One region of the Kribbella sp. WER1 genome, then DNA from elsewhere that is predicted to be linked to it. Evidence: riboswitches for the same ligand, from Rfam matches in the RefSeq annotation. Region 1 holds a riboswitch; the other holds the start of a gene.
What was found. A riboswitch is a leader RNA that binds a small molecule or an ion and turns the genes downstream of it on or off. The one in region 1 is predicted to bind glycine.
Positions count from the first base shown of each region.

Region 2: linked by a shared signal. The riboswitch ahead of ACXJJ3_RS25505 (L-serine ammonia-lyase) and the one ahead of gcvP (aminomethyl-transferring glycine dehydrogenase) in region 1 are both predicted to bind glycine.

Region 1 covers NZ_CM135186.1:972,721-983,421, reverse strand. The annotation lists gene ACXJJ3_RS04880 (DUF881 domain-containing protein) at 1-857, shown strand, start outside; gene ACXJJ3_RS04875 (small basic family protein) at 854-1,186, shown strand; gene ACXJJ3_RS04870 (DUF881 domain-containing protein) at 1,189-2,073, shown strand; gene gcvH (glycine cleavage system protein GcvH) at 2,123-2,506, shown strand; gene ACXJJ3_RS04860 (FHA domain-containing protein) at 2,646-3,191, shown strand; gene ftsR (transcriptional regulator FtsR) at 3,178-3,873, shown strand; gene ACXJJ3_RS04850 (bifunctional nuclease family protein) at 3,901-4,395, shown strand; gene ACXJJ3_RS04845 (MerR family transcriptional regulator) at 4,620-5,246, shown strand; gene ACXJJ3_RS04840 (dihydrodipicolinate synthase family protein) at 5,261-6,142, shown strand; glycine riboswitch at 6,180-6,269, shown strand; gene gcvP (aminomethyl-transferring glycine dehydrogenase) at 6,341-9,181, shown strand; gene ACXJJ3_RS04830 (serine hydrolase domain-containing protein) at 9,353-10,648, shown strand; gene ACXJJ3_RS04825 (hypothetical protein) at 10,700-10,701, shown strand, end outside.
Region 2 covers NZ_CM135186.1:5,243,113-5,253,813, forward strand. The annotation lists gene ACXJJ3_RS25495 (alpha/beta hydrolase) at 1-922, opposite strand, end outside; gene ACXJJ3_RS25500 (DUF3817 domain-containing protein) at 1,020-1,373, shown strand; glycine riboswitch at 1,371-1,463, shown strand; gene ACXJJ3_RS25505 (L-serine ammonia-lyase) at 1,543-2,916, shown strand; gene ACXJJ3_RS25510 (helix-turn-helix transcriptional regulator) at 3,013-3,843, shown strand; gene ACXJJ3_RS25515 (hypothetical protein) at 3,973-4,587, shown strand; gene ACXJJ3_RS25520 (ribbon-helix-helix domain-containing protein) at 4,613-4,846, shown strand; gene ACXJJ3_RS25525 (hypothetical protein) at 4,843-5,025, shown strand; gene ACXJJ3_RS25530 (hypothetical protein) at 5,051-5,275, shown strand; gene ACXJJ3_RS25535 (hypothetical protein) at 5,272-6,186, opposite strand; gene lysX (bifunctional lysylphosphatidylglycerol synthetase/lysine--tRNA ligase LysX) at 6,228-9,584, opposite strand; gene ACXJJ3_RS25545 (DUF998 domain-containing protein) at 9,693-10,445, shown strand; gene ACXJJ3_RS25550 (alpha/beta hydrolase) at 10,456-10,701, shown strand, end outside.

The DNA.
Region 1 (10,701 bases):
AAGCCCCCGAGCAGCCCCCTGCCCAGTCTCCTGGGCAGACGACTCCGCGGCGCGTCGACGCGTCGATGTCCCTGCTGAACAACCTGATGGCGCACCCGATCGACGAGGGGTACGCCGTCGCCGCCAAGACCCGGTCGAAACAGGGCGGCAACCAGGCCCGGTCCCGGCACCGGGTGCTGCTGGTGGTGGCCGCCGCGGTCCTCGGCTTCCTGCTCGCGATCGCCGCCGCGCAGAACTACCGCAGCGCGCCCGAGGCGGAGAAGCAGCGCAAGGAACTGATCGACCGGATCAACCAGGCCGACAACCGGCTGACCGATCTGCGCAACCACCAGTCCCAGCTGTCCGACGAGGTCCGCGGCCTGCAGGCCAGCGGGCTGAGCAACGACAGTACGGGCGCGGCGCTGCAGCAGAAGCTCGACGACCTGGAGCTGCAGACCGGCGCGATCGCGGTCACCGGTCCCGGGATCAAGGCCGTCATCGACGACGCGAAGAACGCCGACGCCAAGGAAGGCCGGCTGCTCGACGTCGACCTGCAGCAGCTCGTCAACGGGTTGTGGACGGCCGGCGCGGAGGCGATCTCGGTGAACGGCCACCGGCTCACGGCGCTGACCGCGATCCGCGGCGCCGGCAGTGCGATCACGGTCGACTACAGTTCGCTGACCCCGCCGTACACGGTGCTCGCGATCGGCGACACCGCGACGATGCCGGCCCGGTTCGCGCAGAGTTCCGGAGGGCAGTGGGTGCAGTACCTGGTCAGCAACTTCGGTGTCCGCAGCACGATCACGACGGAGGATTCCTTGCTGGTCCCGGCCGATGCGACGATCGCGTTGCGCTATGCGAAGGTGAGGCCGAGATGATCGCCGTACTCGGCCTGGTGATCGGGGTCGTGGTCGGCCTGCTGGTCGCCCCCGACGTCCCGGAGTGGGCGCAGCCGTACCTGCCGATCGCGGTCGTGGCCGCGCTGGACGCGGTGTTCGGCGCGCTCCGGGCGTTCCTGGACGGGATCTTCGACGACAAGGTGTTCGTCGTCTCGTTCGTGTCCAACGTGCTGATCGCGGCGCTGATTGTGTACCTCGGCGACCAGCTCGGCGTCGGCTCGCAGCTGTCGACCGGTGTGGTCGTCGTGCTCGGGATCCGGATCTTCACCAACATGGCCGCGATCCGCCGGCACATCTTCCGGGCCTGACCATGACCGACGACACCCCCGACCCCAGGACCCCGGACCCCAAGCAGCCGGACCTCGAGAAGCAGGCTCCCGAGAAGCCCGCCCCCGGGAAGCAGGCTCCGGAGAAGCAGGCTCCCGAGACGCCGACGCCGATGCCGGCCGCGAAGCCGCGGACCCCGAACCTCGCGCTGCGCCGGCTGAAGGCCGGGTTCAAGCCGTCCCGCGGGCAGGCGATCGTGGCGATCGTGCTGGCCCTGGTCGGCTGTGTCGCGGTCGTCCAGGTCCGGGTCAACCGGGCCGACGACGGGTACCAGAACGCCCGCCGCGAGGACCTGATCGCGATCCTCGACGGCCTCGGCCAGAACACCCGCCGGCTGGAGAGCGAGATCGCCGACCTGGAGGAGCGTAAGAACACGCTGTCCTCCAGCGCCGACAAGGCACAGACCGCGCGCGAACAGGCCGAGGCCCAGATCCGTACTCTCGGCATCCTGGCCGGCACCATGGCCGCGGTCGGGCAGGGGGTCCGGATCACGCTGAACGACCCGCAGGGCAAGATGACCTCGAGCAACCTGCTGGACGCGATCGAGGAACTGCGCGACGCCGGTGCCGAGGCGATCCAGATCAACGGGTCGGTCCGCGTGGTGGCCAGTACGGACTTCGTGGACGACGCCCCGGGGATCCGGGTGGACGGCCAGAAGCTGACCTCGCCGTACGTCATCGAGGCGATCGGGGAGTCCCACAACCTGGCCGAGGCGGCCAACTTCCCGGGCGGCCTGGTGAGCGAGGTGACCGGTCCGCAGATCGGCGGAACCGCCGAGGTGAACGAGTTGAGCAGCCTGTCGATCACCGCCTTGCACGCGCCGGAGGAGCATCGTTACGCTCGCCCGGCGCCCAGCCCGACCAAATAGCCGAGCAGTAGCCGATCAGTAGCTGTACTTGAGTGAAAGAGGAACGAAGGTGTACCCCGAAGACCTGAAGTACACGGCCGAGCACGAGTGGCTGAAGGCCGGCGAGAACGGGCCCGTGCGGGTCGGCATCACCGACTTCGCGCAGGACCAGCTCGGTGACATCGTGTACGTGCAGCTGCCCGAGGTCGGCAGCACGGTGCGGGCCGGCGACGCCTGTGGGGAGCTGGAGTCGACCAAGAGCGTCAGCGACCTGTTCGCCCCGGTGAACGGCACCGTGACCGCCGTCAACGAGGCGCTCGCCGACCAGCCGGACCTGGTGAACAGCGACCCGTACGGCGAGGGCTGGCTGCTCGACATCGACGTCGAGGACGCCGCCGAGGTGACCGCCCTGATGGACGCCGACGCGTACCAGGGCCAGCTCGACCAGGGCTGACCACGGACTGATAGCGTTACCGGACCTCAACTGCTGGTCGAGGGTTGAGGTCCCCTCATCTTGTTCCAGCACGTCACACTGTCAATACGGGGTCTATCGAAGACGTCGCCGGACCGCCGGCGATCGGGAGGATCACAGCATGCCGTTCTGCAACCAGTGCGGGCACGAGAACTCCGAGGGCAGCAGGTTCTGCTCGCAGTGCGGAGCGATGCTGCCTGGCGCGGACCGCCCGGCGGCAGCTCCGGCGTCCCAGCCTGTCCAGCCCGGCCAGCCTGGTGTTACCGACACCGCGATGCTGACCCCGATCGGTGCCGAGCCGGAACCGGAGCAGACCGGTGAGCCGCTGACCGCCGACGACCAGGCCGCCGTCGGTGCGCTGCCGGCCGGGTCCGCCCTGCTGATCGTCCAGCGCGGGCCGAACGCGGGCAGCCGGTTCCTGCTCGACGTCGACGTGGTCACCGCCGGACGGCACCCGGACAGCGACATCTTCCTCGACGACGTGACGGTGTCCCGGCGGCACGCCGAGTTCCGCCGCGACGCGTACGGCGTGAAGGTCCGCGACGTCGGCAGCCTGAACGGTACGTACGTGAACCGGGACCGGATCGACGAGGTCCAGCTGAACAACGGCGACGAGGTCCAGATCGGCAAGTACCGGCTGGTGTACTACGCCAGTGGCCAAGCCTGAGCCGCCTGAGCGGTCTGCCGGCAGCCGCGGCATCGGTGAGGTGCTGCAGCTTCTGCAGGCCGAGTTCGCCGACGTCACGATCTCCAAGATCCGCTTCCTCGAGGCCGAGGGGCTGGTGACGCCGGCCCGGACGGCGTCCGGCTACCGGAAGTTCAGTGCCGCGGACGTCGACCGGCTGCGGTACGTGCTGACCGCGCAACGGGACCAGTACCTGCCGCTGAAGGTGATCAAGGAACATCTCGGCGCGATCGACCGCGGCCTGCAGCCGGCCGCGGCAGGTCCGCCGGTCGCGCCGACGGCGCTGCCGCAGACCCCGGGCCAGCCGGTCGCCGACGACTTCGATGCCGCCGGCACCGAACTCCGGCTGACCCGCGAGGAGCTGCGGGCCGCGGCCGGCGTACCGTCCGGGCTGCTCGACGAGCTCGAGGGGCACGGCCTGGTGGTGGCCACCGGCAACCACTATTCCGGCGACGCGATCGTGATCGCGAAGGTCGCGGCCGAGCTGGCGGCGTACGGGCTGGAGCCGCGGCACCTGCGCGCGTTCCGGACCGCGGCGGACCGGGAGGTCGGCCTGATCGAGCAGGTCACGGGTCCGAAGCGCACCGACCAGACCGCTGAACTGGCGGCGCTCACTGTGCGTCTGCACACAGCACTGGTCCGGTCCCGCCTGCCACGACCCTGACCCTTCCGTCCGGAGTAGGCTGGTGGCGTGCGCGAAGTCGACGTGGTCGGAGTCCGGGTGGAGATGCCCTCGAGTCAGCCGATCGTGCTGCTCCGGGAAGTCGGAGGTGAGCGGTACCTGCCGATCTGGATCGGCGCGGCCGAGGCCAGTGCGATCGCTTTCGCCCAGCAGGGCATGGAGCCGCCCCGGCCGCTGACCCACGACCTGTTCGCGGAGACCATCCGCGTCCTCGGGCACACCCTCAGCCAGGTCCGGATCGTGAACCTGACCGACGGGATCTTCGAGGCGATCCTGGTGTTCGACGACCAGACCGAGATCTCGGCGCGGCCGTCGGACTCGATCGCGATCGCGCTGCGGACCGGGACGCCGGTGTTCTGCACCGAGGAGATCCTGGCTGAGGCCGGGATCCCGGTTCCGGACAGTGAGGCCAACGGTACCGACGAGGTACAGGAGGAAGAGGAGGTCGAGCGGTTCCGGGAGTTCCTGGACCAGGTGACCCCGGAGGACTTCGACAAAAGCTGACCAGCTCAGCACCGAAGCCGGGTGGGATGCGGAGCAGCCCCCGGAGGCTGCGGGGCCGGACAAGAGCGACTTGGTAACGATTCGTACGACGGTCGCGACACGCTCGCGGCTCGACGCGGTTGTCGTTGACCCGGTTAAGGCGGCGGCTTACCGTGAAGAAGTCGTGGGGTGCTGTCACTCCACGGAGATGACTCGTTCCAGTCGGTATCCAGGGAGGCTCAGGCGTGACACGCACCGGGGACACGGATCTGACGCAGTCGGCTTCCGACGCGCACGCCGAGGCAGCCGCTACTGCCGGCGTCCAGGGTCTGCTGTTCGACGACGACCTGCGGCCGATGCCGGAGGATGTCGGATTCCGCGGTCCGACGGCCTGCGCCGCGGCCGGGATCACGTACCGGCAGCTCGACTACTGGGCCCGTACCGGCCTGGTCTCGCCGTCTGTCCGGCCGGCCACCGGCTCCGGGACGCAACGGCTCTACGGCTTCCGCGACGTGCTGTTGCTGAAGGTGATCAAGCGGCTGCTGGACGCCGGGATCTCGCTGCAGCAGATCCGGACCGCGATCGCGCACCTGAGCAAGCGCGGCTTCGACGACCTGACGCAGATCACGCTGATGAGCGACGGCGCGTCGGTGTACATGTGTTCGTCGCCCGACGAGGTCATCGACCTGCTGGCCGGCGGCCAGGGCGTGTTCGGGATCGCGCTCGGCGGGGTCTGGCGTGAGGTCGAGGGCTCGCTGTCCGAGCTGCCGACCGAGCGGGCCGACGGCCACGACGACGAGGACGCTGATGGTCACAGCGGTCACGCCGGCGACGAACTCGCCGCCCGGCGTCGCGCGCGGATGACCGGCTGACATAGCTTTTCCTTGTGCGCCCACTCACTGCTGATTCGCTCCGCGGTGTGTGGGCGACTTTGTTGTTACCGCTGAACGCTGACGACTCGATCGACTGGGGCCGCCTGCAGTCTCAGGCTCAAGTGCTGGGTGAGACTTCGCTGGCCGGCGTGTATGCGCACGGGACGGCGGGGGAGTTCCAGACCCTTACCGAGGACGAGTTCGACCGGGTGAACGACGTACTCGCTGCTGTTGGCAAGCCGTTCCAGATCGGGGCGTCACATCCGTCGGCTCAGGTGCAACTGTCGCGGGTCGAGCGGGCCGCGAAGCTCGCGCCCGGCGCGATCCAGGTGATCGCCCCGGACTGGTTGCCGTTGAACCCCACCGAGATGCTGGACTTCCTGCGCCGAGTGGGTGAGACGGCGGACGGCGTGCCGTTGGTGTTGTACAACCCGCCGCATGCGAAGACAGCTGTCACGCCGGAGCAGCTCTGCGAGCTGGCCGAGGCGGTGCCGAGTCTGATCGGGCTGAAGACGGCCGGTGGTGACAGAGCGTGGTTCGACGCCGCGCTGCGATCGGGGCCGGCGATCTTCGTGCCGGGGCATTTCCTGGCGAGTATGTCGGCACTCGGCGCGCACGGCAGCTACTCGAACGTGGCCGCGCTCTCCCCGAACGGTGCGGTCGCGACCGCACACGACCTGGACGTCGAGCGGCGGATCGCCGAGTTCTTCGCGGCGCACGTCGTACCGCTGCAGCAGGCCGGGCTGTCGAACCCCGCGCTCGACAAGTTCCTCGCCGCGGTCGGCGGCTGGGCGGACGTCGGGACCCGCGTGCGCTGGCCGATGCAGGCCGCGACCGCCGAGCAGGTCGCGGCCGCGCGGCCTGCCGCCCGGGACCTGCTGCCCGAACTCTTCTGAACTGTCCTGGGATTCCTGGTAGCCTCGACACTGCCGTTCACAGCACTCGGGAGAGACCCGTGTCATCGGGCGCCGAAGGGGCAATTCCTCCCCGGAACCTCTCAGGCCCACGGACCGAGTGTCACAGGCGACTCTGGAGCGTTCGCGCGTGACAGAGGGGGAGGCCACCGGCAGCGACAGTCAGCATCGGAGCCTCTAGTGAACGACACCCCTCAGCTGTCCGCGACGTTCGCGGACCGGCACATCGGACCGCGTCCGGACGAGATCACGCGGATGGTCCAGCTCCTCGGGTACGACGACGTCGACGCGCTCGTCGACGCCGCGGTCCCGGCCTCGATCCGCTCCACCGAGGCGCTGCGGCTGCCCGAACCCGCCTCCGAGGTGGACGCGCTCACCGAGCTCCGCCAGCTGGCCGGCCGGAACACGATCGCCACCTCGATGATCGGCCAGGGGTACTACGGCACCTTCACGCCGTCGGTGATCGTCCGCCGCCTGGTCGAGAACCCGGCCTGGTACACCGCGTACACGCCGTACCAGCCGGAGATCTCCCAGGGCCGGCTCGAGGCGCTGCTGAACTTCCAGACCGTGGTCTCCGACCTGACCGGGCTGCCGACCGCGAACGCGTCGCTGCTCGACGAGGGCACCGCGGCCGCCGAGGCGATGACGCTCGCGCATCGCTCCAACAAGAAGAGCAAGTCGGACCGGTTCCTGGTCGACGCGGACACCTTTGCGCAGACGATCGCGGTCGTGAAGACCCGGGCCGAGGCGCTCGGCATCGAGGTCGTGGTCGCGGACACCACCGACGGTCTGCCCGAGGGCGACTTCTTCGGCGTCCTCGTGCAGTACCCGGGCTCGAACGGCGTCGTCCGCGACCTCAAGCCGCTGATCGCCCAGGCCCATGAGCGCGACACGCTCGTCGCCGTTGCGTCCGACCTGCTCGCGCTGACGGTCCTCGAGGCGCCGGGCGAGGCAGGCGCCGACATCGTCATCGGTTCCTCCCAGCGCTTCGGCGTCCCGCTGTTCTACGGCGGCCCGCACGCCGGCTTCATGTCCGTCCGGACCGGGCTCGAGCGGTCGCTGCCCGGCCGCCTGGTCGGTGTGTCCGTCGACGCGGACGGCGCCCCGGCGTACCGGCTGGCGCTGCAGACGCGGGAGCAGCACATCCGCCGCGAGAAGGCCACGTCGAACATCTGTACCGCGCAGGTCCTGCTCGCGGTCGTCGCGTCGATGTACGCCGTCTACCACGGGCCCGAGGGTCTGCGCGCGATCGCGGAGCGGGTGCACGCCTACGCCGGCAAGCTCGCCGCTTCGCTGCGGGCCGACGGTGTCGAGGTCGTGCACGACGACTTCTTCGACACCGTGCTCGCTCGCGTCCCGGGCCGCGCCGCCGACGTGGTGGACGCCGCCCGGCAGAACGGGATCTGGCTGCGGCTGGTCGACGCCGACCACGTCGGGATCTCCTGCGACGAGAAGACCGACGTCGCCACGCTGACCCGGGTCTGCCAGTCGTTCGGCGGCCAGTACGACGACACGCTCGGCGCGGCGGAGGTCGCCGTACCGCGGACCACGGAGTACCTGACGCACCCGGTGTTCAACACGCACCGGTCCGAGACGGCGATGCTGCGGTACCTGCGCAAGCTGTCCGACTACGACTACGCGCTGGACCGCGGGATGATCCCGCTCGGGTCCTGCACGATGAAGCTGAACGCGACCACCGAGATGGAGCCGGTGACCTGGCCGGAGTTCGCGGACCTGCACCCGTTCGCGCCGGTCGAGGACGCGGCCGGCTACGTGAAGCTGATCGGGCAGCTGGAGCGCTGGCTGGCCGAGGTCACCGGGTACGCGAAGGTCTCGATCCAGCCGAACGCCGGCTCGCAGGGGGAACTGGCCGGGCTGCTCGCGATCCGTGGGTACCACCGCGCCCAGGGCTCCGAGGACCGCAACGTCTGCCTGATCCCCGCGTCCGCGCACGGGACCAACGCTGCCTCCGCGGTGATGGCCGGCATGAAGGTGGTCGTTGTCAAGGGCAACGACGACGGCACGATCAACCTCGGCGACCTGCGCGCGAAGGCCGCCGAGCACGCCGATCGGCTGGCCGCGATCATGATCACGTACCCGTCCACGCACGGCGTGTACGAGGAGAGCGTCCGCGAGGTCTGCCAGGTCGTCCACGACCACGGCGGCCAGGTGTACGTCGACGGCGCCAACCTGAACGCCCTGCTCGGGCTCGCGAAGCCGGGCGAGTTCGGCGGCGACGTCAGCCACCTGAACCTGCACAAGACGTTCTGCATCCCGCACGGCGGCGGCGGTCCGGGCGTCGGCCCGGTCGCGGTCGCGGCGCACCTCGCGCCGTACCTGCCGAACCACCCGCTGCTCGACCAGGCCGGCCCGGAGTCCGGCGTTGGCCCGATCAGCGCGGCGCCGTTCGGCTCCGCGGGCGTGCTGGCGATCTCGTGGGCGTACATCCGGATGATGGGTGCGGAGGGCCTGACCGCGGCGACCAAGGCCGCCGTACTGACCGCGAACTACGTGGCGAAGCGGCTCGAGGGCGCGTTCCCGGTGCTCTACACCGGCGAGAACGGGCTGGTCGCGCACGAGTGCATCCTGGATCTGCGCCCGATGACCAAGGAGACCGGCATCTCCGTCGACGACGTCGCGAAGCGGCTGATCGACTACGGTTTCCACGCGCCGACGATGTCGTTCCCGGTGGCCGGCACGCTGATGGTGGAGCCGACGGAATCTGAAGATCTAGGGGAACTGGATCGTTTTTGCGACGCGATGATCGCGATCCGGCACGAGATCGACCGCGTCGCCGCCGACGAGTGGCCGGCCACCGACAACCCGCTGGTGAACGCCCCGCACACCGCCGAGTCGGTGATCAACGACAAGTGGGAGCACGCCTACACTCGCGAGGAGGCCGCGTTCCCCCGCTCGGTGGACCGCACCTCCAAGTACTGGCCACCGGTCCGCCGCATCGACGGCGCCTACGGCGACCGCAACCTCATCTGCTCCTGCCCTTCCCCGGAGGCCTTCGAGTAATGTCCTTGCGTCCCAAGGCCGCATCCGCGTCCTCCGCGCGTGCTGCGCGGCACTCGGCACGGCACCTCGCCGCACTGGAGCAAAGGGCACGATGCTCCGCATCGAACCCTTCACTCCAGCACGCCGATGCACCGCACCGAGCACCTGCTCGCGACTGCGCGGAGGACGCGGATGCGTCCTGATACCGCCGCAGCCCTGTACGCCGAGGTTGCGGTGGCGCAGGGGGAGTCGAAGTTGCCTTCGGTGAATGCGGGGGTGGTGCGGGACGGGGCGTTGGTGTGGACGGGGGCCCGGGGGCGGTTCGCGACGGCGGATGGTGGGTTGCCGGGGGCGGACGTGCAGTACCGGATCGGGTCGATCACCAAGACGTTGACCGCGGTGCTGGTCATGCAGTGCCGGGACGACGGACTGCTGTCGTTGAACGATGCTGTGGGCAAGCACCTGCCGGGGGTCGCGTTCGGGGACCTGACGATCCGGCAGCTGCTGGCGCACAGCGGCGGGATGAACGCGGAGCCCGAAGGTCCCTGGTGGGAGCGGAATCCGGGGGTGTCGTTCGACGAGCTGACCGCGGCGATGAGTGACGCGCACGCGGTCGGGCCGGCGGATCGGCGGCACCACTACTCGAACCTCGGGTACGGGCTGCTCGGCGAGATCGTCGCCCGGCTGCGCGGGGCGTCCTGGCTGGAGCTGGTCCAGCAGCGCGTTCTCGGGCCGCTGGAGATGCGGCGTACGACGTACTTCCCGGAGGCGCCGGCCGCGGACGGGTTCTCGGTGAACCCGTTCAGCGGGCAGCTGGACCCGGAGCCGGCGCACGACTCGCGGGCGATGGCGCCGGCGGGGCAGTTGTGGAGCACGATCGAGGACCTGGCGCGGTACGCCGCGTTCTGGATCGACCCGGTGCACGAGGTGCTCAGCCGGGACTCGGTCGAGGAGATGGCGACGCCGGTCGCGGCGGATCCGCGCGAGGGTCTGACCGCGTCGTACGGGCTCGGGTTGCGGCTGATCGCGGACGACCCGCAGCTGCTGATCGGGCACACCGGGTCGATGCCGGGCTTTCTCGCCGGGCTGTTCGTGGACCGGGCCCGCCGGGTCGGCGCGGTCACGCTCGGCAACGCGACGTACGGGCGGGTGGCGTCGCTGGCGCCGGATCTGATCCGGATCCTGGCGAAGTACGAGCCGCCGGTCACGCAGGAGTGGGTGCCGGAGCCGCCGCTGGCGCAGGGTGCGGAGCTGCTCGGCCACTGGTACTGGGGCAACACGCCGCTGACGATCTCGGTCTGCGGCGGCATCCTGCAGCTGTCCGGCGGGCTGACCACCCGGCTCTCGCCGCTCGGCCCGGACCGCTACCAGGGCCGCGACGGATACCTCGCGGGTGAAACGCTGCACGTCGTCCGCGACGGCGACACGGTCAACCACCTGAACATCGCCACGTTCGTCCTGACCAGGACGCCGTACGGCCGCGACTAGCTGTCAGGAGGCTGTCAGGGCGGTGTCAGCACGCCCCGTGAGGGTGGATGCAT
Region 2 (10,701 bases), 4.3 Mb from region 1:
TGCCGCCGGCCTTCAGCAGCGCAGCCAGCCCGGGCCAGTCCGGGCCGTAGAGCCGCTTGAACACGACGAAGCTCAACGTGAACGGATCCGGTGACTTCGCCAATTCCGAGGCCCACAGTGCGTGGATGTCCTGGCCGTGCAGGACGCAGGTGGTCGTCGCGTCACACCACTTCACGAACTCGTCGAACGAGTCCTGTGCCGCCGACGCCTGGTCGTCGAGGAAGGACCGCGTGGTCGGCGAGCTGTGATCGCTCACGCTCTCCAGCACCATCGCGCGCACGCGCCGCGGGTAGGTCTCGGCGTACTGCGCTCCCAGCAGCGTCCCGTACGAGCTGCCGTGGAGCGAGATCGTCGACTCGCCTAGCGCCCGGCGGATCGCGTCGACGTCGCGGACCGTCTGCCAGGTGTCGAGGTGGTCGTACAGCGGACCGGTCCGCGCGCGGCAGTCCGCGGCGAGCCTGCGGTTGTAGCTGATCGTCGTACGGAACTCGGCCTCGCTGGTGATGATCGGTGACGGCTGCTGGTTGAGGAGGTCGACCGAGCACGTCACCGGGTTGCTGCGCGCGACGCCGCGTGGGTCGAAGCTGACGATGTCGAACCTGTCCTGCAGGTCCTTGCTGAACCGCGACATCCCGGTCTTGATCCGATCGACACCGGAATCACCCGGCCCGCCGGGTCCGAACACCAACACCCCGACCCGCTCGCTGGGCACCGCCGCCTTCCTCCGGGCCAGCGCCAGGCCGAAGGTCGGGCCGTTCGGGTTCCGCCAGTCGACAGGTAGTTGCAGGGTCGCGCACTGAGCTCCGTCGGACTGGCAGTCGGTCCACTGCAGGCGTGGACCGGCGGAGGCGGCGGTCGTCAGCCCGGCGGTCGTCACGCCGACCACTACTGCGCCCACCAGGACGCGTCGGATGAATTTCATGCGAACGATCGTTCGGCAATCGCTTGCTGACGGCATCCGGGAGCAGCCCCGCCGACACCCCGAACCGGGCTTGGGGGGCTTGTTAGGGTCGGCGGTGATGAGTACCAAACATGCACAGTGGTTCCGGGCGGTGGCGATCGCGGAAGCGATCTCGTGGACCGGGTTGCTGATCGGAATGCTGTTCAAATACGTGCTGTCCGACAACGAGATCGGGGTCAAGATCTTCGGCCCGATCCACGGCGGCATCTTCGTGGCGTACGTCGTCACCGTGCTCGCCGTCCGCGGCCCGCTGCGCTGGTCATGGCCGGTCACGCTCGCGGCGCTGGCGGCCAGTGTTCCGCCGCTGTTCACCTGGTTCTTCGAGATCTGGGCGGTCCGCACGGGCCGGATTGACGGCGCCCGGCAGACCGCCGTACCGTCCACAACGTCAGTCAACTCAACAGCCGCATGAACCCGTGCGGGAGAGTCCCGGGCACGAGCCGGGCGCCGTAGGAGCAACTCTCCCCAAGAATCTCTCAGGCACCTTCACCGCGCGGGCGAGGCACCTCTGGAAGACCTCCGTCTGACAGAGCGGGGAGGACACCAAACGGTCAACGGCGACCGGAAGGAACCTCCACACGATGGCGATCAGTGTCTTCGACCTGTTCAGTATCGGGATCGGCCCGTCGAGCTCCCACACCGTGGGGCCGATGCGCGCCGCCCGCACCTTCGCACTCGGTCTCGCCGAGGACGGCCTGCTGGCCGCGACGGCACGCGTCGAGGCGCAGCTGTTCGGCTCGCTCGGGGCCACCGGCCACGGGCACGGCAGCAACAAGGCCGTCGTCCTCGGGCTCGAGGGCGAGGACCCCGAGACGATCGTGACGCATTCCGTCGACGCCCGGGTCGAGACGATCCGCGAGCGCGGCCGGCTGCGGCTCGCGGGCGTCCAGGAGATCGCGTTCGACGAGCACCACGACCTGGTGATGCACCGCCGCAAGGCGCTCCCGTACCACCCGAACGGGATGATGTTCGCGGCCCGCGACGACCAGGGCGCGGTCCTGCGGGAACGCACGTACTACTCGGTCGGCGGCGGCTTCGTGGTCGACGAGAACGCCGCGGCGGGGGACCGGATCGTGCCGGACACCACCGCGCTGAAGTACCCGTTCAGTACCGGCGCCGAGCTGCTCGACCGGTGCCGCGAGTCGCAGCTGCCGGTCAGCGAGGTGATGCTCGCGAACGAGCTGGCCTGGCGGACCGAGGACGAGATCCGGGCCGGCCTGCTGCGGATCTGGCAGGTGATGCAGGATTGCGTCCGCGAGGGCTGTGAGACCGAGGGCATCCTGCCCGGCGGGCTGAAGGTGCCGCGCCGCGCGCACGCCCTGCACAAGAAGCTCAGCCAGGACCCGTGGTCGGTCGACCCGCTCAAGGTGATGGACTGGGTGAACCTGTTCGCGCTCGCGGTCAACGAGCAGAACGCGTCCGGCGGCCGGATCGTCACCGCGCCGACGAACGGTGCCGCCGGCATCATTCCCGCGGTGCTGCACTACTACCGGCGGTTCGTGCCCGGGGCAACCGACGACGGCGCGGTCCGGTTCCTGCTCGCGGCCGGTGCGATCGGCGTGCTCTACAAGGAGAACGCGTCGATCTCCGGCGCCGAGGTCGGCTGCCAGGGCGAGGTCGGTTCCGCCTGCTCGATGGCCGCCGCCGGTCTCTGCGAAGTGCTCGGCGGTACGCCGCAACAGGTCGAGAACGCCGCCGAGATCGCGATGGAGCACAACCTCGGGCTGACCTGCGACCCGGTCGGCGGGCTGGTGCAGATCCCGTGCATCGAGCGGAACGCGATGGCGTCGGTGAAGGCGATCAACGCGGCCCGGATGGCCATGCACGGCGACGGCGTCCACGTGGTCACGCTCGACAAGGTGATCAAGACGATGCGCGAGACCGGCCGGGACATGAAGGTCAAGTACAAGGAGACCTCGCGCGGCGGCCTCGCGGTGAACGTCATCGAGTGCTGATCACCACGGCACGGTGCCGAGCACGTTCCGGAACTCCGCGGTCATGGGACCAGCAGTACCAGGCTCGGCCGGATCGCGCGCGGGATACTGGACACCATGGGTGAGCTCGGGAAGACGTTGCACGCCTGGCGGGACCGGGTGACGCCGGCCGACGTCGGGCTGCCGGCCGGCGGGAACCGGCGCGCGCCCGGCCTCCGCCGCGAGGAGCTGGCGTTGCTCGCCGGGCTCTCGGTCGACTACGTCGTACGGCTCGAGCAGGGCCGTTCGGACTCGCCGTCGCCCCAGGTACTGACTGCGCTGGCCCGGGCGCTCCGGCTGTCCGATGCCGAGCGCAACCATCTGTTCGTGCTGGCCGGCGAGGTGGAGCCGTCGCCCGGGCGGATCTCGACGTACATCCCGCCCGGCGTGCAGCGGATCGTGGACCAGCTGGACGGCGCACCGCTGTGCGTGTGCGACGCGGCCTGGACGGTGATCAGCTGGAACCCGATGTTCGCCGCGCTGGCCGGCGATCCGTCGCCGTGGCACGGCCGGCAGCGCAACATCGTCTACCGGCACTTCCTGGCGCCCGGCGACCGGATCGTGCAGACACCGGAGCAGCGGCGGGACTTCCGGATCGCGATGGTCACCGACCTGCGCGCGTCGGTCGCGCGGTACCCGCACGACCCGGATCTGCGCGCGTTGATCGAGGAGCTGCGGGCGGTCCCGGAGTTCGCGGTGTTGTGGGACCAGCCGGTGATCGGGTTCCACCGGTCCGAGCAGAAGGTGATCCGGCATCCGGAGGTCGGCACGTTCGCGATCGACTGCGACGTACTCGCGGTCCCGGGCAGCGACCTGCGGATGGTCGTCTACACCGCGGCGCCGAACACCGAGGCCGCCGAGAAGCTCCGGTTGTTGTCGGTGATCGGCCTGCAGGAGCTGACCCGCTGACGCACCGCATTGCTACGGTCGCGTAATCGGTACCGGAATTCCCGGAAGGTCTCGCTTTGGCGTGGAATTTCTTCGAAGGATTGTTTGAAACGACTGCTGAGCCGATACCCTGCGGGACTTGTGAACGCGATGCCTGCCACGGCTACCCGCCGCCCGCCCTGGCAGCACCCGCGGCGCCGTCAGGTCGCCGCCGGCATCGGCGTCCTGCTGCTCGCGTACGCCGTCCTGTTCGTGATCGCGCTGCTCGGCGGCCCACGGATCGGCGCGTCGTTCCTCCCGCTCCCCGGCGGCGGCCCGGACCCGGCCAGCCCGGTCGCCGGTCTCCAGCCCGGCCAGTCGACGCAGACGGTCACGGTCCCGCACCAGACCCCGTCGACCCCCGCGGCCACCCCGACGGCGACGCCTACCGTCGTACCGACGCAGTTGCCGACCGCAACCACCCCGCCCGGGGCGACGGTGCGGACGGCCGGAAGTACGGTCACGCCTGGTTCCGCTGAGACGCCGACACCGGAGATCGTCGAGTCCACCGGCCCGACGCACCCGCCGGTCACCGAGCGCCCACCGACCGACCCGACCACGACCGCACCGACCGAACCCACAGTTCCCCCGGTACCACCGACGACGGCGACCCCGACCGCCAGCCCGACATCCCCCACCACCCCGCCGACCACCCCGAACGACCCCAACCCACCCGGCAAGATCGGCGGCTTCCTCGGCCGCCTCCTGCACAAGCTCGGGTTGTGATGTGTACGTGTCTTAGGGTTGCTACATGTCGACGAAGCGCACGAACGTCTATGCCGATCCGGAGGATCTGGCGTTGATCAAGGACGCTTCCCGGCGGCGTGGAATCCCGGAGGCCGAGATCATTCGAGAAGGCATCCACCTGGCTGCAATGGCGAACCGGGTCTGGGACGAGCCGCTCGACTGGCCGACCTTCGACGGAACCGGTGAACCGGTGACCAAGGACGAGATCCGCGGCGTGGTTGCCCGGCGTACCGAGTGATCCTCGTCGCCGACACGTCCGGCATCATCGCGGCTTTCGATCGCAACGCGCCGGAAGGTCCCAGTTGCCGGAAGCTTCTGCAGGAGGCCGGGACGGTGGTCCTGTCCCCGCTGGTCCCGGCAGAGGTGGATCATCGCGCGCGCACGGCTCGGCGCGGCGGCGCGATCGACAATTCTTGAACTACTGACTACGCAGGTGCAACGGATGCGTTTTCAGGTGCCGGACATCGGCGCCGAGACGTTGGCGACGGCTCTCACAGTCATTCACCGTTATGCCGATCTCGACCTGGATCTCGCTGACGCGGTCACCGTTGTGCTGGCCGCCGACTATCGCACCGACGTGGTCCTCACCCTCGATCGCCGCGACTTCCGCGCTGTGCGGCCATTGACTCCGCATTCTTCCTTCCGCTTGTTCCCGGACGACCTCTAGTACGCCTCGACCTCGGTTGTGGTGGCGTTGCCGTTTGGGCTGGGTTGGAGGTTGATCTGCCAGCCCTGGTCGGGGGTGAAGGTCTGCGCGAACTTCTTGAACGAGCAGTCCGAGCGGAACTTGCGGCGCTGTGCGTCCCAGTCGGCGCCGCTCTTGAAGTACAGGTGGTAGGTGCCGCCGATCCGGTTCACGGTGGTGGTCTGGGAGGCCCGGATGTAGATCATGAGCTGCGGGCTGCCCGGCGGGCGGCCGTCGTTGACGATCGAGATCGCGACGTCCTTGGCGGTGCCGTTGGTGATCTTCAGCCGGCCGGATCCCTGCGTGCCGCGGCGGACCAGGACCTCGCCGCTCGCCGGGCGCTGCTCCTTCGGCGCCGGGCCCGGGTCGGGCAGCGTCGTACCGAACTTCAGCTTCAGCCGCCGCAGCTCGGCGAGCGCCGTACTCAGGTCGGCCCGCAGTTGTCGCTGGACTCGCTGTGAGGTGAACGCGACCCCGCCGCAGCGCGCATCCTCCTCGGTTTGGTCCAGCGAGCCGGTCAGCCGCGTCGCCGCGACACCGATCCGCTCCTGCAACAGCTGGTGTACGGCGCTCAACCGGGACGCCACGGTCAGCGCCGCCAGCCGGATCCCGATCGTGTTGAGCGACTGCGCCAGCGTCGTGATCGCCTCACCCAGCCCCTCGGCGGTCCGGACCCGGGTCAGCGCCTGCGCCGAGCCGCCCAGCACCTGGTCGATCCGGCCCAGCTCCTCCTGGTACGCCGACAGGCTCAGCGGCGCCCCCAACGGAACCGACGACACCGGCGCCGGCACGGCACTGTTCGACGCCGACACCGCCGGGTCCGGCCGCTCCGGATCCCCACCACAGGCCGTCAACACACCCAGCCCGACACACAGCGCAACCCAGCGCCTCATCCCCACCCCCAGGTCCCCACCCGAAACGCCAGCCTAATCCATTACTCGCGAGCCGCCGGACGGACGAACGGGAAGGCCAGCGTGCTGCGGATGTTCTGGCCCGTCAGCATCATCATCACGCGGTCCACTCCGATCCCGAGGCCGCCGGTCGGTGGCATCGCGTACTCGAGTGCGGACAGGAAGTCCTCGTCGAGCGACATCGCCTCGGGGTCGCCGGCGGCGGCCTTCAGCGACTGTTCGGTCAGCCGGCGGCGTTGCTCGACCGGGTCGACCAGCTCGGAGTACGCCGTGCCGATCTCGGCACCGAACGCGACCAGGTCCCAACGCTCGGCCAGCCGTGGTTCGGAGCGGTGGTTCCGGGTCAGCGGCGACGTCTCCAGCGGGAAGTCCGTGTAGAACGTCGGCAGCAGCGTGTTCGGCTCGACGAGCTCGTCGTACAGCTCCAGCACCAGCTCGCCCGCGGTCATCTCGAACGTCGTGTGGACGCCGTGCTCCGCGCACAGCTCGCGCAGCCGCTCCACCGGCGTGTCCGGGTCGATCGGCGTACCGGCGGCTTGGCCGACCGCGTCGTGCACGGTGACCACCGGCCACTCGCCGGAGATGTCGATCTCCTCGCCGTCACGCCGGACGACAGGCTTGCCGTACACCGCGGTCGCCGCCTCGATCAGCAGCTCGCGGGTCAGCTCCCGCATCACCACGTAGTCGGCGTACGGCTGGTAGGCCTCGACCGAGGTGAACTCCGGGTTGTGGGTCGCGTCCGCGCCCTCGTTGCGGAAGTTCCGGTTCAGCTCGAAGATCTTGCCCATCCCGCCGACGCTCAGCCGCTTCAGGAACAGCTCCGGCGCGATCCGCAGGAACAGGTCGGTGTCGTACGCGTTGATGTGGGTCACGAACGGCCGGGCGTTCGCGCCGCCGTGCACCGCCTGCAGCATCGGCGTCTCGACCTCGATGAACCCGCGGGTCTCGAAACCGTTGCGCATGGCCCGTACCGCGGCGCTGCGCTGCTGCATCATCCGCAGCGAGTCCGGGTTCATCACCAGGTCGATGTGCCGCAGCCGGACCCGCGCTTCGGGATCGGTGAAGCCCTTCCGCTTGTCCGGCAACGGGTGCAGGCACTTCGCGGCCATCGTCCAGGTGGTGACCGCGATCGACAGCTCGCCGCGGCGGCTGGTGACGATCTCGCCGGTCACGCTGACGTGGTCGCCGATGTCGACGAGCCGTCGCCACTGGTCCAGCGGTACCTCGCCGCACGACTCGGTGGTCAGCATCACCTGCAGCTGCGTCAACCCGTCCTGCAGCTGCGCGAACGACAGCCCGCCGTGGTCGCGCATCCGCATCACCCGGCCGGTCACGGACACGATGTGGCCGGTGTGGTGGTCGGGCGGCAGGTTCGGGTACAGCTCGCGGACGCGTTCCAGGGTCTCGGTCCGGGGCACGCTGACCGGGTACGGGTCGATGCCTGCAGCAACGAGTTCGGCAAGCTTGGTACGCCGGATCTGCTCCTGCTCGGTGAGTTTGCGGGCCGGGAGTACGGGCCGCAGCAGCTCGTCCTCTTGCTCGCGGACGGCGGTCGCGAACGCCCTGCCGTCGGTCGCCATGATCGCGTGCCGCTCACCGGCCTCGACGGTGTCGACGCGGGTCCACGGCCGCGGCGCGGGCAGGAATCCTTCCGCGGTACCGGCGGCGAGCACGACCTGCGCGAGCGAGGCGCCGCGCGAGTAACACATCAGCCGCGGCGACCAGCGGGGCAGGTACTTCTCGTTCGACTGGTACAGGCTCTCCAGCTGCCAGAACCGGGACGCCGCGGTCAGCAACGCGTTCGTGGCCCGCAGGACCGGACCGGCGCCGACCCGCTCGGCGTCGCTGAAGATCTCCCGGAACATCGCGAAGTTCAGCGAGATCCGGTGGATGCCGAGGTCGCTGCTCGCGTCGATCAGCGACGTGACCATGAACTCCATCAGGCCGTTCGCGGACTCCGGGTCGCGGCGCATCAGGTCCAGCGATACCCCGCGCACGCCCCACGGCACGAACGACAGCAGCCCGCGGACCTCGCCGTGGTCGTCCCGCGCGATCACCATCACGCAGCGCGCGTCGGCCGGGTCGCCGAGCCGCCCGAGCGCCATCGAGAACCCGCGCTCGGTCCGCGCCCCGCGCCACTTCTCGGTCAGATGCACGTACTGCGCCAGCGCCTCCGGGGACAGGTCGCCGTGCCGGATCACCTCGGCGTGGTACCCGGCGCGCTGGACCCGGGTGACCGCCTGCCGGACCGGTCGCATCGTCCGGCCGTCCAGGGTGAAGTCCGCGACGTCGATGATCGCCTCGTCACCCATCGACAACGCGCGCAGGCCGGCGTCGACGTACGCCTGCGCCGCCTCCTCGCTGGCCGACAGCACCGCGGGGGACCAGCCGTACCGCCGGGCCTCGGCGAGCCAGCGCTGGATCGCGGCCGGCCAGGCGACCGGGTCGCCGAGCGGGTCGCCACTGGCCAGGCTGACGCCGTTCACCACCCGGTACGCGATCGCGGCGTCGTTGCCCGGCGCGAACACGACCGCCTTGTCCCGGCGGGTCGCGAAGTATCCGAGGGAGTCCCGCTCGCCGTGCAGCAGGAGCAGCCGGCGTACTTCGAGCTCCTCGGGCTGGGTCAGATACCGGACGCGCTGGACGGAGCGGAGGAAGATCCAGAACGCGAGCACCAGCGAGGCGGCCGAGATCGCGCCCACCGTCAGGCCGATCCAGCCGTGTCCCTCGTGGCCGCCCATCTTGTTGCGGGACTGGCCGAGGGCGGCGATGACCGCCCAGCCGATCTTCTGCCGCTGTCCGCTCAACGTCCGCGGGAACAGCTGCGTCAGCGTGATGCTGACCGCGATCGAGATCAGCATGCCGAAGACGAGCGCACCGATCGCCAGCCGGCGGCTACCGGGAGCCAGCCGGGCCGGGAACGCGCCGCGGATCGTCCACAGCAGCACGACGATGGCGGCCACCACGACCGCCTGCACGATGCCCCACTCGAGGTCCTGCACGCTGGCCGGGCCGAAGTCGCGGAGCAGTTCGGCGTCCGTCGGGTTCGCCAGCCGGACGCTGGTGAAGGCGATGCCGGCGACCTGGGCGAGCAGCCAGAGGGCCTCGAAGACCCACAGCACCCAGAGCAGCGCGGCCCGCTTGCCGCGCAGCAGTGCACTGCCGACGACCCCGAGATAGACGGCGGAGAAGATCGTGTGCCCGGCCGGTATGCCGACGAAGTCGAACGCGATGTCGACGTGCTTGACCGTTCTCGGTGCCGCGAAACGCAACGGGATCGCAACAAACGACCAGACAGAGGCCAGCACTACGATGCGGCCCACCCAGACCGCCGCACGATGCTTCCACGCTGGTACTACTGCCACTTGTTCCGACCGCACCAGCCGATCATCCCATTACTTTGCTGAGACTTTGGTCGACCTAGCACTACCTCAACAGTACAGCTGACGCCACAGACGAGACTTTGGTTGACATGGAACGGTGTTGGGATGGACCACGTGCCCTACCGCCTGCTCCGCACCGTGATGCTCGTCTCTGCTGTTCTCTACTGCAGCCTGCTGCTGGAAGCGGCGGCAGGCTTCCCCCTGGACGTCCATCACTCGTTTCTGAGCGAGCTTGGTGCATTGGACCAGTCAACGAGTTTCCTGGCCCGGACGATGGATCTCGCCGCGGGCACGTTGCTGCTGCTCGTGGTGGTGTTGGCACGTCCCGCCGTGCGCGGCCGGCGGGAGCTGAGTGGTCTGCTCGTCAGTACGGCGGCCTTCGGCCTGGGGACGTTGTTCGACGCGTTGTCGCCGATGGACTGTGCGCCGTCGGCCAGTGCGGCCTGTCAGGCGGCTGAGGCGAACGGGCAGACCGGTGGTGACCTTGTGTTGCACGAGGTGACATCGACGGTCGCGGGCCTCGGCAGCATCGCCATGGGCGTCTATGCGGTGCTCGCACTCCGGAAAGCCGGCTGGGGCGGTGCCTGGTGCCGGGCGGTCGCCGTACTCGCGGCTGGTGTTGCTGTGACGCAGGCCTGGCTCGGGCTGCAGACGGGGAGCGACGTACTGCGTGGTGACGACCTGGATGCGCCAGGCATCCTGCAGCGGATGTCGGTGCTCCTGGTGTGCCTGCTGCTGGGGTGCTTGTTACCAGCCTTGAGGCACGCTGGTGTCGATGAGCATGACGTGGATCGTGGTGCCGGGCTTGGCCGTGGCCCCGGAGGAATTCGGGCACGTAGTCGAGCTGCTGCCCGCTGAAGACCTCCGTGTGATCGATCCGTGGCGTACGCCGGTCACCTCGGACGTCGACGCGCTGCGGGCCGCGGCCGGGGTGCCGCCGAGGACACCGGTCGGGTTGATCGGGCACTCGATCGGCGGGCTCGCCGTACTGCGTTGGGCGTTGACGCGGCCGGCCGAGGTGTCGCGGCTGATCCTGGTCGACAGCAGCCTGCCGTCTGAGACCGGGTGGCAGCCGTTCTACCCGGGACAGCGCGGTGACCAGGCGACCCGGTCC